3 regions of the Streptomyces sp. NBC_00178 genome follow, and region 2 is predicted to be linked to each of the others. Evidence: riboswitches for the same ligand, from Rfam matches in the RefSeq annotation. Region 2 holds a riboswitch; each other region holds the start of a gene.
What was found. Region 2 has a riboswitch for cyclic di-AMP ahead of OHT61_RS17230 (M23 family metallopeptidase). Riboswitches for the same ligand answer to the same signal wherever they lie in the genome.

Region 1 (4,949 bases), 530 kb from region 2:
GCTCGTCGCCGAAGTCGACCGTCGCCTTGGCCTGGTCGCCGAACCCCTCGACGGCGGTCACCGTGCCCAGCCCGAACTGGTCGTGCGTGACCCGGTCCCCCGCCACAAGGGTGACCACGGGCTTCTCCGACGTGCGCCGCGTCGCGAATCCCGACGGCCCGGACTTCGAGCGCGACGAGGACAGCGACGACGTGATCCCCGAAGTGGGGCCCGCCGGAGCGGCCATCGGCCCCTTGCGCTTCCATTCCAGGTGCTGGTCGGGGATCTCCTCCAGGAAGCGCGAGGGCGGGTTGTACGCGGGCTGGCCCCAGGCGCTCCGCATCGCCGCCCGGGTGAGGAAGAGGCGCTCGCGGGCGCGCGTGATGCCCACGTAGGCGAGCCGGCGCTCCTCCTCCAGCTCCTTCACCTGCCCCAGCGCGCGCATGTGCGGGAAGACGCCGTCCTCCATGCCGGTCAGGAAGACCACCGGGAATTCGAGGCCCTTGGCGGTGTGCAGCGTCATCAGCGTGACGACGCCGGAGCCGTCCTCGTCCTCGTCGGGGATCTGGTCGGCGTCGGCGACCAGCGCGACCTTCTCCAGGAACTCCGCGAGCGTCCCGGAGCCCTCGTCCTCGGCCCGCTCCTGCTCGAACTCAAGGGCGACGGAGGCGAGTTCCTGGAGGTTCTCGATACGCGTCTCGTCCTGCGGGTCGGTGGAGGCCTGGAGCTCGGCGAGGTAGCCGGTGCGCTCCATGACCGCCTCCAGCACGACCGCCGGTCCCGCGCCGGACTCCACGATCGTGCGGAGCTCCTCCATGAGCGTGTTGAACCGCTTCACGGCGTTGGCCGAGCGCGCCGCCATCCCGTACGCCTCGTCGACCCGGCGCAGCGCCTGCGGGAAGGAGATCTTCTCGCGCAGGGACAGTGCGTCGATCATCGCCTCGGCCCGGTCGCCGATGCCGCGCTTGGGCACGTTGAGGATGCGGCGCAGCGGGACGGTGTCCTCGGGGTTGGAGAGGACCCGGAGGTAGGCCAGGACGTCCCTGACCTCCTTGCGCTCGTAGAAGCGCACTCCGCCGACGACCTTGTAGGGCAGCCCGACACGGATGAAGATCTCCTCGAAGACCCGGGACTGGGCGTTCGTCCGGTAGAAGACGGCGACGTCTCCCGCCTTCGCCTCCCCGGCGTCCGTCAGCCGGTCGATCTCGTCGGCGACGAACTGCGCCTCGTCGTGTTCGGTGTCGGCGACGTAGCCGGCGATCCGGGTGCCGGCGCCGGCGTTCGTCCAGAGGTTCTTGGGACGGCGGCTCTCGTTGCGCTCGATGACGGCGTTGGCGGCGGAGAGGATCGTCTGGGTGGAGCGGTAGTTCTGCTCCAGCATGATCGTCCTGGCGTCCGGGTAGTCCTCCTCGAACTGGAGGATGTTGCGGATGGTCGCGCCGCGGAAGGCGTAGATCGACTGGTCCGCGTCACCCACGACACAGAGCTCACCCGGGGCGTCGGCCTCACCGGCGGGGCCGACCAGCTCGCGCACCAGGGTGTACTGGGCGTGGTTCGTGTCCTGGTACTCGTCGACCATGACGTGGCGGAAGCGCCGGCGGTAGTGCTCGGCGACGTCGGGGAACGCCTGGAGCAGGTGCACCGTCGTCATGATGATGTCGTCGAAGTCCAGAGCGTTGGCCTCGCGCAGCCGCGCCTGGTAGAGCGCGTAGGCCTGGGCCAGCGTCTTCTCGAAGCCGTCGGCGGCCTGACCGGCGAAGGTCTCCTCGTCGATCAGCTCGTTCTTCAGGTTCGAGACCTTCGCCGTGAACGACTTCGGCGGGTAGCGCTTCGGGTCGAGGTCGAGATCACGGCAGACCAGCGCCATGAGCCGCTTGGAGTCGGCGGCGTCGTAGATCGAGAACGACGAGGTGAAGCCGAGGAGCTTGGACTCGCGCCGCAGGATCCGCACGCAGGCGCTGTGGAACGTCATGACCCACATGGCGTTCGCGCGCGGGCCCACGAGGTCCTCGACACGCTCCTTCATCTCGCCCGCGGCCTTGTTGGTGAAGGTGATCGCGAGGATCTGGCCCGGGTGGACCCCGCGCTCGGCGAGCAGGTGCGCGATCCGGTGCGTGAGCACCCTGGTCTTGCCCGACCCGGCCCCGGCGACGATGAGCAGCGGGGACCCGGCGTGCACGACGGCGGCACGCTGTTCGGTGTTCAGCCCGTCGAGCAGCGCCGCGGAGTCGACGACGGGCCGCGGGGCACCGTCGCGGTAGTACGCGTCACGGGGCGGCGGCGGGCTGTCGAAGACGTCCTTGAACAGGCCCTCCGGCACCGCCTCGGGCGCGTGCTCCTCGGGGGGCGGTGGGGGGCCTTCCTCAGCGTTCTGGAGGCCGGTCAGGAAACTGTCGTCAAAGAGGCTGCTCATCGCTTCACGAGTCTAGGCGGCCGCACCGACAGCCCGGGCCGGATCGGCCGCACGGACCCCCACCGTGCGCTCACCGGCACGGCTCGCCCACGGTGCGTGAGTTCCGGAGGGCTGTACCGGCCCGACGGACCGGCCGGCGCAGAAGGTCACGGAAATGTATCGGGCATATCGGCCATCAACCTTCACAGGAGCACCACGGGTTGGTTAGCGTGCTCCGACGGGTGTCCCGAACCCACTTCAGGCGAACCACGCCGCACGGGCACCCCCGCCGAATCCGTGCTCCGCGAGGTGCCCGGAACCGGGGACCCACACGCATCACCGGGGTGAATCGGCCCGTCTCCACCGGGCCGTAGGGCAGCCTTCCGTTCCGCCCGAACCCGACAGCTAACCCGGTAGGCGGTCCACGGAAGGAGATGCCGGCCTTGGCGTCGCATCGCAAGCCGCGCACCCGGGTGCGCACGACCACCCCTGCCGTCGGTCTCACGACCGCGGCGCTCGCCTCCGTCACCCTGCTCTCCACCCAGAGCGCGACGGCGGCCCCGGCGGAGCCCAAGCCCAGCATCGAGGAAGTACAGAAGAAGGTCGACGCCCTCTACCGGCAGGCCGGTACCGCGACGCAGGAGTACAACCGGGCGAAGTCCGCGTCCGCCGAGCAGCGCTCCAAGGTGGACGCGCTCCTGGAGGCGGCGGCCCAGCGCGCCGACAAGCTGAACGAGACGCGCCGCGAGCTGGGCAGTTACGCCGCCGCCCAGTACCGCAGCGGCGCGATCGCCCCGACGGCGACGTTCTTCCTGGCGGACGACCCGCAGTCGTACTTCGACCAGGACCAGCTGATGGCACGGATGACCAGCCAGCAGCAGAAGACGGTCAACGAGTTCCGCACGCAGCAGAAGGAAGCCGCCGCGAAGCGCGTCGAGGCGACGAAGAGCCTGGAGACGCTGACCGAGTCGCAGGCCTCGCTGCGCACCAGCAAGCAGCAGGTGCAGACGAAGCTGACCGAGGCCCGGTCGCTGCTGTCGAAGCTGACCGCCGAGGAGAAGGCGCGGCTCGCCGAGCTGGAGCGCAAGAAGGAGGCGGAGGCCAAGCGCAAGGCCGAGGACCTGGCCCGGAAGCAGGCCGCCGCCGACAAGGCGGAGTCCGAGCGCGCCAAGGAGGAGACCGCGGGGCAGGGCACCGCCGCCGGCTCGGGCTCCGGCACCGGCTCGGACAGCGGCTATGCCTCGAAGGCCGAGAAGGTCCTGGCCTTCGCTCGCGCCCAGATCGGCAAGCCGTACGTCTGGGGGGCGACGGGCCCGTCCTCGTACGACTGCTCCGGGCTCACCCAGGCGGCCTGGAAGGCGGCCGGGGTGAATCTGCCCCGCACGACGTGGGACCAGGTCGAGGTGGGCACCCGGGTGGCGACGGCGAACCTGAAACCCGGTGACCTGGTGTTCTTCTACGACGACATCAGCCACGTCGGCATCTACAAGGGCGACGGCATGATGATCCACGCACCCAAGCCGGGTGCGAACGTCCGCGAGGAGTCGATCTACTACATGCCGATCTACGGAAGCGTGCGCCCGGCCTGAGGCACGCTCCTGCGGGAGCGCGACGGTCGCACGGCTCGCGGAGGCCGCACACGCGGGAGGGGCCCGGGGACGATCCCCCGGGCCCCTCCCGCGTCCGCGCGGACGCTCAGGTCCAGAGCGTGGCGATGAAGATGTTGGCGACGGTCAGCCCGCCGACCGCGGCGAAGGCGCCCTTGCCGGCCTTCTCGTCGTCGCGCTTCACGTAGACCACCGCGAGGATCGCGACCAGGATCAGGAGCTTGATCCCGATCTTGACGTTGTTCACGTGCTGGTCGTCGGCCTGGTTCAGCCCGACGAGGGCGATACCGGTGACGAGCATGGTGAGCGCGCCGTGCAGCATGGCGGGGACGAAGCGGGCCGTGCCCGCCTCCATGGCCTTCATCTGGGTGAGGAATCCGCCCAGCAGGGAGGCGATTCCGATGATGTGCAAGGCCACGAAGACATTGATGAGTACGTCCATGGCCGCAGCCTAGCCCCGGCCATATCAGCACTCTTCAGCCAGGTATGACTTAACGATGAGTTGACGCGAGGACTGCGCGAATTGCCGGACTCCGGTTGGATTTCCCGGTCATTCCATGGAAACGAAACTGCATCTGAGGGCAATAGCTGTCATTACGCCTCTTCCCCGTGCCCCGGGTTTAGCGTCACGTCCCAGGTGACCGATTCGTTACCGCCGCCCCCGTACCGGGCGGCACCCCGGTCACCCCGCCAGGAAATCCGGCGGCGGGCCACTCCCCCCTGTGGTGGCCCGCCGCCGGACCCGGGCGGGCCCGACGGTCTCCCCGGCGGGCAGTCGAACGGAAGGACGCACCACCCCCGTGGCCGCCCATCGCACCGCCGCTCACCGCAAGCCCAAGCAGCGCCTGTTCACCGGGCCTGCTGCCCGCACCGCCGCCACCCTCGCCCTCGCCGGCGCGGCGTCCGCCACCGCCCTCGAGGGTGCCGCCCAGGCCGATCCCCAGCTGACCCCGGCCCAGGTCAGGAGCAAG
Region 2 (4,949 bases):
GGGCGTCCACCCGGCGCACCCCCAGGCACCGTTCCCCCGCAGGCTCCCCCACGGCGCTCCGGCTCCCCGGGAGATCCCGGCGCCGCACCGCCACTACGGCGGTTACAACCCCTATCTGGAGCACGGCCCCCGCGCGGCCCCGCCCACCGGCCCTCCCTCGGCGTGAGGGGCCCGGCAGGAGGAGCGGCGGTGCCGGAGCCTCAGGCCGAGGCCTCGGTGAGCTCGGCCAGCTGGCCCTCGGTCAGTTCGAGTCCGGCGACGGCCACGAGTGCGGGCAGCTGCGCGACGGTGCGGGCCGAGGCGATCGGTGCGGCCACGGTCGGCCGGGACGCCAGCCAGGCCAGCGCCACGGTGGCGATCTCCGCGTCGTGCTCCTGGGCCACCTTGTCGAGCGCTCCGAGCACCTTGCGGCCGCGCTCGGTCTCCAGGTGCTTCCCCGCTCCTTCGGCCCGCGCGCTCTCGACGGCGGTACCCGGCCGGTACTTGCCGGTGAGGAAACCCGAGGCGAGCGCGTAGTACGGGACGGCGGCGAGCCCTTCGGCGGCCGCGGTGTCCTGGAGCGCGCCTTCGTAGGTGTCGCGTGAGACGAGGTTGTAGTGCGGCTGCAGAGCGACGTACCGGGCGAGGCCCTCGCGCTCCGAGAACTCCAGGGAGGCCTTGAGCCGCTCCGGGCTGATGTTGGACGCCGCGATCTCCCGGACCTTGCCCGCCTTCACGAGCTCGTCCAGGGTGCCGATGATCTCCTCGACGGGGACCGTCTCGTCGTCGAAGTGCGTGTAGTAGAGGTCGATGTGGTCCGTACCGAGCCGGCGGAGCGACGCCTCGGCGGCCCCCTTGATCGTCGCGGCCGACAGCCCCTTGTACCCGGGGTGCGCACCGGCCTTGGTCGCGACGACGACGTCGTCCCTGTGGGAACGGGCGGACAGCCACGCCCCGATGAGCGTCTCCGACTCGCCGCCCTCGTTGCCCGGGGCCCAGACCGAGTAGGCGTCGGCGGTGTCGATGAAGTTGCCGCCCGCCTCCGTGTAGGCGTCGAGGACGGCGAAGGTGGTGTCCCGGTCGGCGGTCCAGCCGAAGACGTTGCCGCCGAGAGCGAGGGGGAAGACCTTCAGGTCCGAGTTTCCGAGCGGGCGCAGTGATGTCATACCCCGGCACAACACATCGGCGGATCCGCATATTCCGCCCTCGGCGGCTATCCGGTGACGACGGCGGGCCGGCGGCCCTGGCGTCGGGGGGTCGTGCGCCAGGGCCGCCGGGGTATCGAGCTGCGCCGTACGCCGGCGCGGGCGGTCAGATCGTGAGGCCCTTGCCGCGAAGCCAGCTCATGGGGTCGACGCCCGAGCCGTCGGCGGTGTGGATCTCCAGGTGCAGGTGCGGCCCGGTCACGTTGCCGGTCGCTCCGACGCGGCCGATGGTCTCGCCGGTGGTGACCTTCTGGCCGGCGGTGACGTCCATCGAGGACTGGTGGCAGTACCAGACCTCGGTACCGTCGTCGAGCTCCAGGACCGTGCGGTAGCCGTAGGACCCGGACCACCCGGCCGACTTCACCGTGCCGCCGTGCACGGCCTTGACCGGCGTGCCGGTGGGAGCCGCGAAGTCCAGACCGGTGTGGTAGCCGGAGGACCACATCGAACCGGCCTGGCCGAAGGTCGAGGTGATGGTGTACGAGGAGGTGGGGACGGCGTAGCTCAGGGCGAGCTTGGCGAGGCGCTCGGCCTCGGCCTTCTTCTTCGCCGCCTCTTCGTCCGCCTTCTTCTTCGCGGCGGCCTTCGCCTCCGCGTCGCTCTGCTGCTTGGCCGCCTGCGCTGCGGCCTCCTCGGCCGCCGCCTTCTCCTGGGTGGCCCTGGCTTCTGCCTCGGCTCCGGCCTGCTGCTGCTCGGCCTGCTGGAGGATGCGGGCCCGCAGCGCCTCACCGGCGTCCGTGGTGCCCTGCTCGGCCTCGGCCGCGGTGATGCCGGCCGTGGTCAGCGGGGAGGATGCGGTGACCGTGCCCTTGTCGGCGTCGTCGGAGAGGTAAGCACCCACGCCGGGCAGCGACTTGGCGTCGGGAAGGTTGTCCGCGATGGAATCGGGAAGGGAGATGGAGACCGGCGGTTTGCTCTGCGCGGTGGCCATGCCTCCCGCGCCGACGGCCGCGATGACACCGACGCCGAGGACGGTGGAGCTACGGGCGAGACCACGCTGCTTGGCGACGCGGTGCCTGCCGCGCACGGGACGGATGGACTCCTCGGTGGGGTTCCATTCCTCCCACGTCCTGCCCTGTTCACCGGGACTGTCGGGCCTGAAGGGTGCCGGAGCCTCGGGGGCAGGCTGATTTGACGCCACGTGGGCGCACTCCTTTCCTTCCTTCTCGCCTACCGGGTTAGCTGACGGGTTCGGAGCAGGAAGGTCTCCTACGGGCCCCTTCGTCCCTCGCGGGAGTCAGGTGTCCGATTCACCCCATGTAGGTGGTTCCCCGGTTCCCTTGCGGGATTCGGCGCTGCGCACGGTGCCGCCTCTGGCGACGACTGGGACAACCGCGCTGCGTTATCGAACGTTAATAGACATGCGGGTCCGATTCCAAGCGGTTCCCACAGATCGTTCATCGCTCTGACCTGGACTTTAGGGGGGCAATCAGCCCCAAACGGGCGAGTTGAGCACCCCTCACCCAGACGCCACTTTCTGACGTTGCGTCAAATGTTATGCGCAGCGACGTCTTTCGATTACGGACGGTCGCCTTCGGTCATTCACGGTCCCGCCCCACGATCTTCACCGTCCTCCGCCGCTCCTGCTGCCCCCTGGACGGCCGTCCCACCGCGAGGAGTGCGAGGTCGTCCGTCGACCGGCCCCCCGTGTGCAGCCGGACGTCATCGGTGAGGGCGGACAGCAGTTCCTCCGGCCCCGGGAAGATCCTGCCGCGCAGCCGGGCCGCCGGATCGTAGAAGACCCCGTCCGCGTCCCGCGCCTCCGAGAGCCCGTCGGTGAACGCCAGGAAGGTGGCCCCCGCCGGCAGCGGCCACTCGTCCGCACGGTCCGGCCACACGTCGAGGCCCATGCCGAGCGGCAGGGCGGGCTCCGTCGGCCGCAGGACGTCCAGGGCGCCGTCCGCATGGAGCACGAGCGGTTCGGGGTGGCCCCGGTTGACGATCCGCAGCGTGTCGGCACCCACCGGGATCTCGGCGAGCACGGCCGTCACGAACCCCTCCATCGAGTCCAGTCCGCCCCGCCGCGTGCCCTCCCGTGCCAGCGCCCGCTCCAGCCGCTGGCCCACACCCTCCAGCGAGCGCTCCTGCTCGGCCGCCTCGCGGAAGGCGCCGATCACGACCGCCACCGCCGCCACCGCGTCCAGGCCCTTGCCGCGCACGTCCCCGACCACCAGCCGCACCCCGTAGGGCGTGTCCGCGACCGCAAACAGGTCGCCGCCGACGAACTCGTCGGCCTGCGCCGCCTCGTAGCGCGCCGCGACCTGCAGGCCGCCGATCCGGGCCTCCGGCACGGGGAGCACCGCCCGCATCGCGGTCTCCGCGATGAACCGCGCCGAGGCCAGCTGCTCGTTGCCACGCTGCACGACCCGGTTGATGACGAGCGAGAGCGCGGCGACGGTGACCAGGGTGAGCAGGTCCGTGATGGGGGCGGCATCGGTGAGCATGCCGTCGGAGACCCGGATGGCGAGGACGACGAGGATCGCGGCCACACCCGTACGGATCGTGGATGCCAGTGAGAAGAAGGGAGCCGCGATCAGCGGTGCCGCGGCGAAGAGCGGCACGGCGGAGACCTCCGGCGGGGTCGTGACGTCGCAGACGAGCCCGGCACAGATCATCAGAACGGGCAGCAGACGCACGAACCTCCGGGCCCGCGCGTTCCCCTCGGCACGTCCCTGCCGTACGTCCCGCTTCCCCACCTGTGCACTCCTGCCCGGTCCGGCCACGGCTGCGGACGGTACCGCGCCCCGCCCCGGCCGGGCGGAGCCGCGCCGTGACGCGGCCGCTCATCGGCCGAAGGAAGGAGCGCGACGCCGCCCCGCCCCTCCGGGGGTCAGCCGGAGAGCCGGTCCCGCGCGTGGATCGTCAGTGCGTCCCGTACGAAGACGGCGGTTCCGTCCCCGTGGCGATCGTAGTTCTTCGCGAAGCGCGGGTCGGCGGCGTACATCCCGGCGAGCCCGGTGACGTACGAACGGGTGACCTCCGTGGTCGCCGACAGCCACGCGCAGTGCCGCCGCGCGATGTCCTGCACCTCGTCGCCGGCCACGTCGAGGCCGGCGGCCCGCGCCGCGCCATAGTCACGGGCGATGGCCTCGTGCGCCTGCTGGAACGCGGCACGCTCGGCGGGGCTCAGCCCCCGCCACCACCGGTCACCCCGCTCGTACGCCGCACGGCCCCACCGCTCGCCGACCTCCTGCTCGTACACCGTGTGGTCGAAGCCGTCGAACACTTCCTCGGCCATGAGATCCTCCCCTTCCTCGGTCCTGTGGAGAGTGGTCCGCACCGAGGCGATCTGCCGTCCGATGCGCTCCCGCTCCTGCTCCAGCAGGCGCAGATGGGCCCGGAGCGCCACGGCGGTGTCCCGCTGGCCTTCCAGCACGTCCTTGATCGCCGGCAGCGGGAGCCCCAGCTCCCTCAGCAGCAGGATGCGCTGGAGCCTGACCAGTGCGTCCTGGTCGTAGTAGCGGTAGCCGTTCGCACCCGTGCGGCTCGGTACGAGAAGACCGAGATCTCCGTAGTGCCGGAGCGTGCGGCTGGTGGTGCCGGCTCTTCTGGCGATTTCCTGGATGGACCACTCCATGCCGGAAACGCTAGATCTTCACGCAGCGTCAAGGTCAAGCCGCGCATCCCGGAGTCACGAGGGCGCACGACGGAGGCCCGGATCCTCGAAAGGATCCGGGCCTCCGTCTTCAGTAGCGGGGACAGGATTTGAACCTGCGACCTCTGGGTTATGAGCCCAGCGAGCTACCGAGCTGCTCCACCCCGCGT
Region 3 (4,949 bases), 1.7 Mb from region 2:
GAGTTCCCCTTCGGCCGCACGTACGACCGGGTGGTGGCTCTGACGCGTTCGGGCACCACGACGGAGGTGCTGGACCTGCTGACCCGGCTGCGGGGCTCCACCCGGACCGTCGCGGTGACCGCGGACCCGCTGACGCCGGTGATGGGCGCCGCCGACGAGGTGGTCGTCCTCGACTACGCCGACGAACGCTCGGTGGTCCAGACCCGCTTCGCCACCACCGCACTGACACTGTTCCGCGCACACCTCGGCCTGCACACCGAGCAGGCCGTACGGGATGCGGAGACCGCGCTGGCCGGACCCCTGCCCGAAGGCCTCCTGGAGGCGACCCAGTTCAGCTTCCTGGGGCGCGGCTGGACGGTCGGACTGGCCAACGAGGCGGCGCTCAAGATGAAGGAGGCGTCGCTGTCCTGGACCGAGTCGTATCCGGCGATGGAATACCGCCACGGGCCCATCAGCATCGCCACGGCCGGGACCGCCACGTGGATGTTCGGCCCCGCGCCGGAGGGCCTGGCCGAGCAGGTACGCGCGACGGGTGCGCGCTGGGTGGAGAGCGATCTGGACCCGCTGGCCGACCTGGTCCGGGTGCAGCGCCTCGCGATCGCCCGCGCGACCGCTCGTGGTCTCGACCCGGATCTGCCGCGCCATCTGACCCGGTCGGTGGTGCTCGACGGGACGGACGCGGCCTGACCCCGCGTCACGGCACGGCCGTGCACCGGGGCTCGCACGGAGCCCCGGTGCGCGGCCTGGACGGCCTGCCGGTCAGCCCTCTTCGAAGTGGGCGTCCAGCGCGGCGTCCAGTTCGGCCGTCCACTCCTTGAGGCGGCTCCGGGAGTCGGCCTCGACCTCGGCGTTGAACCAGCGGCGGCTCGACAGGTGGACCGTCACGGTGAACCGGCGCCCGAAGCGGCCCGTCTTGACCTCGACCGCGCCGATCTCCGGCCAGTCGAACTCCGCCTCCTGGTCGTCCAGCTGGAAGCGGACTCCCTCGGCGTCCACCCGGATGGATCCGCGCCGGTCACTGACCTCGAAGACGGGTCCTTCGCCGGCGGCACGCGGCTCGTCCGCGCCCGCGGCAGTCCCCTCGTCGTCGGCGATGACCGCCCCGCCGTCCCGCACCGCGTCACCGGGAGCCCCGGGGGCGTCGGCCCGGTCGTCGGCCGGCTGCCCGGGCACCGCGTCCTGGACGTCGGCCGTGTCCGGGACATCCGTCCCGTCGGCCTTGCGGGCATCCTCCGGTACCGCGTCGGCAGCCTCCGCATCCGCCTCCGTCCGCGCGGGGGCAGGGGCCGTCAGGCCTGGGATGTACGCCGGGTCTGTCCCCGCGGCGAACTCGGGCTTGGTGTTGGAATCTATGCGCTGCTCCACGGCGGGCAGTATGGACGACGAACCTGTACGAAACCAGTCGACCGGGGCCCGGAAGACATGACGCAGGTGCCGGACCACCCGCGTGGGGTGGTCCGGCACCTGCGCGCCCGGCCCGGCGCCGTATGCGGGAGAAGGGTGGTACGGGTCCCGCCGGACCCGTACCACCCTTCGTTCCCGCCCTGCCTCACACGCCGGGTGCGGGAGGGTTACGCGTCACCTGAGGCTCAGTAGGCCCCGAAGACGTTGTCGATCGAGCCGTAACGGTCGGCGGCGTAGTTGCACGCGGCCGTGATGTTGGCGACCGGGTCGTAGCTGTCCAGCGACGTGCCGGGCACGTGGTAGGCCTGGAAGGTCGGGTCGATGACCTGCAGCAGACCCTTGGACGGGATGCCCGCAGCGGCGTTCGAGTCCCAGTTGTTGATGGCCATCGGGTTACCGGACGACTCGCGCATGATGTTGCGGTGGATGCCCTCGTAGGTGCCGGGGATGCCGTGCTCGGCCATGACGGCCAGCGACTCCTTGATCCAGCCGTCGAGGTTGTTCGTGTACGCGGTCCGCTCGGCGACGGGGGCCGCGGCAGCCGGTGCGCCCTGCGCGGCGAGCTCGGTGTTGGCGCGCTCCGAACGGTCGGCACGGCCGGAAGCCCTGTTTTCGGTCCTGTCGGCCTTGTGGGACTTCGCCGGCTTGTCCGCGGACTTCTTGGCGTGCTTGCCGCCGAGGGTCAGCTCGAGGCCGGGGTGAATGAGGTCGGGGTTCGATCCGACAACCTTCTTGTTCTCCTCGTAGAGGGCCTTCCAGCCGCCGTGGACCGAATGCTCGCGAGCGATCTTGGCGAGGGTGTCGCCGACGACGACGGAATAGCTCTTGGGCGTGGCGTGCTTTGCGGCAATTCCCTGTGCGGACAGGGCAGTCGACGTCACCGTCTTTTCAGCGGCGGCCGGCTGGGCCGGGGCGGCGAAGGCACCGGTCGCGCCGATCACGGGCAGCGCGAGAGCGACTCCACCCGTGGTCACGGCGATGACGCCGCGCTTCAGCGAACTGGTCCTGGAACGAGGGTGCTTGGAAAAACCGGGCATGCTGAATTCCTCTCCGTCGCCTGCGAAGTGAGCTGTCGGGTTCGAGCTGGAGATGCCCGGCCGCATGAGCATGCGACTTCACCCCGAGCCGTCCCGGATACCGGGTCGGCACTTACTTGGGTCCCCCGCTCCTGCCGTACGAGAAGTGGTCGGGTAACCGGACGGCGGCAGGATTCGGCGTTCCATCCGGAGTGAGGGTGACCGTAGGCGAGAAATAGCGAAAGGAACAAGCCCGAAGTAATGATCCAAATTCAAGCGCAAGATCGAATTTCGTGAATTCATGTAATCCATCGCACACGGCCCCTTCCATTCCTCTTGGCGCGCAAGGGAACCGGCGAGCCCGTTCCGACGTCAGGGGGGTGCGGGGTGACGCTGGTCACTGAGTCCGATAAGGGCGTTTTGTTCCCTATCGAAGGTCCCCAGGTCACACGAAATGGCCTTTTATGGATTACGGGATCAATTACAAATAAGGGAGTAAATCGGGCATAAGGCTCACTCGTACCCGATGCAGGCATAGTGGGTGCGGTCCCGTGGAACCGATCCCGCATGACCTACAGCCCTCAGTTCCCGAACCCGCGGATCACCGTGCTGCCCGTCCAGGCCGGCGACCCGCCGTTCCGCATCGTGGAGATCGACGGAGAGGTGATCGGAACGGCGACCGAGGTGACCGACGTGCTCCTCGCCGCGGCCGCGGCCGGAATCCCCGTGCACGACCTGGACGACCCGGCTTCCGTCCGGTGGGTGGGCGGCGGCAAGCTCAGCTGGCGGCTGCACTGAACGCGGCGCGGCACGCCACCACGACGGGGCGCGGCGCGTGCGCCCGGCACCGCCGCGGACGCGGCCCGCGGACCGCCCCGGGTACCGCACGGACCCGACCGCCCTTCAAAGCCGTGCAGACCCGGGGCGGGTGCACCGGCATCCCGCTGCGGCGACGGCCGCGCCTCAGGGCCGGAGCGTGTCCGTCACCCCTCGTGGAGGGACGCCCCCGGAGCCGTGGCCCGCAGCAGGCCGAGCGTGGCGTCGAGTGCGGCTTCCAAGTGCGTGACCCGGCCGGTGGACATCAGGATGGTCACTCCCCCCTGCACGGCGGCGAGGAGCGCCGCCGCCGTCCGGTCGGCGTCCAGTCCCGCGTCCATCTGTCCGCTGTCCTGCATGCGCCGCACGCCGCGGCGGAGAGCGGACTGCCACTGGTCGATCAGCCGGGCGGTGAGCACCTGGGCGGCGGGGGTGGCCCGGCCCAGTTCGGTCATCAGCACGCCCAGCGGGCAGGTCACGCCCTGCTGCTCGTACCGGCGGACGACCGCGTCCCGCCAGTCCTGCCACGCCTCCCAGCTGCCCAGATCACCGAGGTGCGGCTCCTGGTCCTCCAGGACGAGCTCGGCCTCACGCGCGGCGACGGCGAGCAGCAGTTCCTCCTTGCCGCCGGGGAAGTAGTGGAAGATCTGGCTCTTGCTCGTCGAGGTGCGCGCGCGGATGTCGTCGAGCGTGGTCGCCGCGGCGCCTCCGGTCCGGATCTGCACCGCCGCACCCTCGACGATGCGCCTGCGGGTGGCTTCCCCCTTGGCGGTGAGCCGCAACTCACCGGGCTTCACGGACGGCATCCCGGCACCTCCAGTACTGGACTGTCCAGTCCACTCTAGTGCGGCGGTGCGGCATCCGGCCGTGGGGTCGGCGGTGCGTGTCGCGGAAGGACGGCCGGAGGCGGCCTCGGGGGGCCCGGCGGCACGCCGGTCCCGCGCCCCGGATCTCCCGTCCGTCGGCGCAAAGGCGGCGGGGCCTCAGGTCATGAGTCCGGCGGCCACCGTCGCGCCCAGCTCCCAGCACGCCTCCTCGTCGGCCTTGCCCGGCTCTCCCGTGAGGGTCACCGCCTCGGCCGCACGCCGCCAGCCGAGGCCGGTGGTGATCGCCTCGATGCCCCGGACGGCGCCGGTGACGTCGTTGCCCCCGTGCACCCAGAAGCCGAAGGGGCGGCCCTTCGTCTCGTCCAGGCACGGGTAGTAGACCTGGTCGAAGAAGTGCTTGAGTGCTCCGGACATGTACCCGAGGTTCGCCGGCGTGCCGAGCAGGTAGCCGTCGGCGGCGAGTACGTCCGAGGCCGTGGCGGAGAGCGCCGCCCGCCGCACGACCCGTACGTCCTCGATACCGTCGGCGGTCGCCCCCGCGACCACGGCTTCGAACAGCGCCTGGCAGTTGGGCGACGGCGTGTGATGCACGATCAGCAGAGTGGCCACACCCCCGAACCCTGCCGCCCCCGGCGGACGTACGCAAACCGGGGTCCGCGACTCCCGCCGGGGACCCCGGTCCACCCCGCCGTCTCAGGCCTCGGCGCGGAAACCGCGCAGGCGAAGGCTGTTGCCCACGACGAACACGGAGGAGAGGGCCATGGCCGCTCCGGCGATCATCGGGTTGAGCAGGCCGGCGGCTGCGAGCGGGAGCGCCGCCACGTTGTAGGCGAAGGCCCAGAAGAGGTTCGAGCGGATCGTGCCCAGAGTGCGGCGCGCGAGCCGT

Region 1: another riboswitch for cyclic di-AMP. It lies ahead of OHT61_RS19795 (C40 family peptidase); the one in region 2 lies ahead of OHT61_RS17230 (M23 family metallopeptidase).
Region 3: another riboswitch for cyclic di-AMP. It lies ahead of OHT61_RS24925 (LysM peptidoglycan-binding domain-containing protein); the one in region 2 lies ahead of OHT61_RS17230 (M23 family metallopeptidase).

The regions. Positions count from the first base shown of each region.
Region 1 is NZ_CP108143.1:4,493,716-4,498,664, reverse strand. Features, by position in the region: gene pcrA (DNA helicase PcrA) at 1-2,392, opposite strand, end outside; cyclic di-AMP (ydaO/yuaA leader) riboswitch at 2,649-2,807, shown strand; gene OHT61_RS19795 (C40 family peptidase) at 2,806-3,960, shown strand; gene OHT61_RS19790 (hypothetical protein) at 4,067-4,420, opposite strand; gene OHT61_RS19785 (C40 family peptidase) at 4,779-4,949, shown strand, end outside.
Region 2 is NZ_CP108143.1:3,966,810-3,971,758, reverse strand. Features, by position in the region: gene OHT61_RS17240 (PrsW family intramembrane metalloprotease) at 1-166, shown strand, start outside; gene OHT61_RS17235 (aldo/keto reductase) at 201-1,145, opposite strand; gene OHT61_RS17230 (M23 family metallopeptidase) at 1,291-2,325, opposite strand; cyclic di-AMP (ydaO/yuaA leader) riboswitch at 2,338-2,489, opposite strand; gene OHT61_RS17225 (PP2C family protein-serine/threonine phosphatase) at 2,723-3,880, opposite strand; gene OHT61_RS17220 (MerR family transcriptional regulator) at 4,015-4,761, opposite strand; tRNA gene OHT61_RS17215 (tRNA-Met) at 4,875-4,948, opposite strand.
Region 3 is NZ_CP108143.1:5,702,080-5,707,028, reverse strand. Features, by position in the region: gene OHT61_RS24935 (SIS domain-containing protein) at 1-687, shown strand, start outside; gene OHT61_RS24930 (hypothetical protein) at 760-1,365, opposite strand; gene OHT61_RS24925 (LysM peptidoglycan-binding domain-containing protein) at 1,590-2,441, opposite strand; cyclic di-AMP (ydaO/yuaA leader) riboswitch at 2,444-2,631, opposite strand; gene OHT61_RS24920 (hypothetical protein) at 2,988-3,218, shown strand; gene OHT61_RS24915 (TetR/AcrR family transcriptional regulator) at 3,404-4,042, opposite strand; gene OHT61_RS24910 (flavodoxin family protein) at 4,220-4,672, opposite strand; gene OHT61_RS24905 (heavy metal translocating P-type ATPase) at 4,757-4,949, opposite strand, start outside.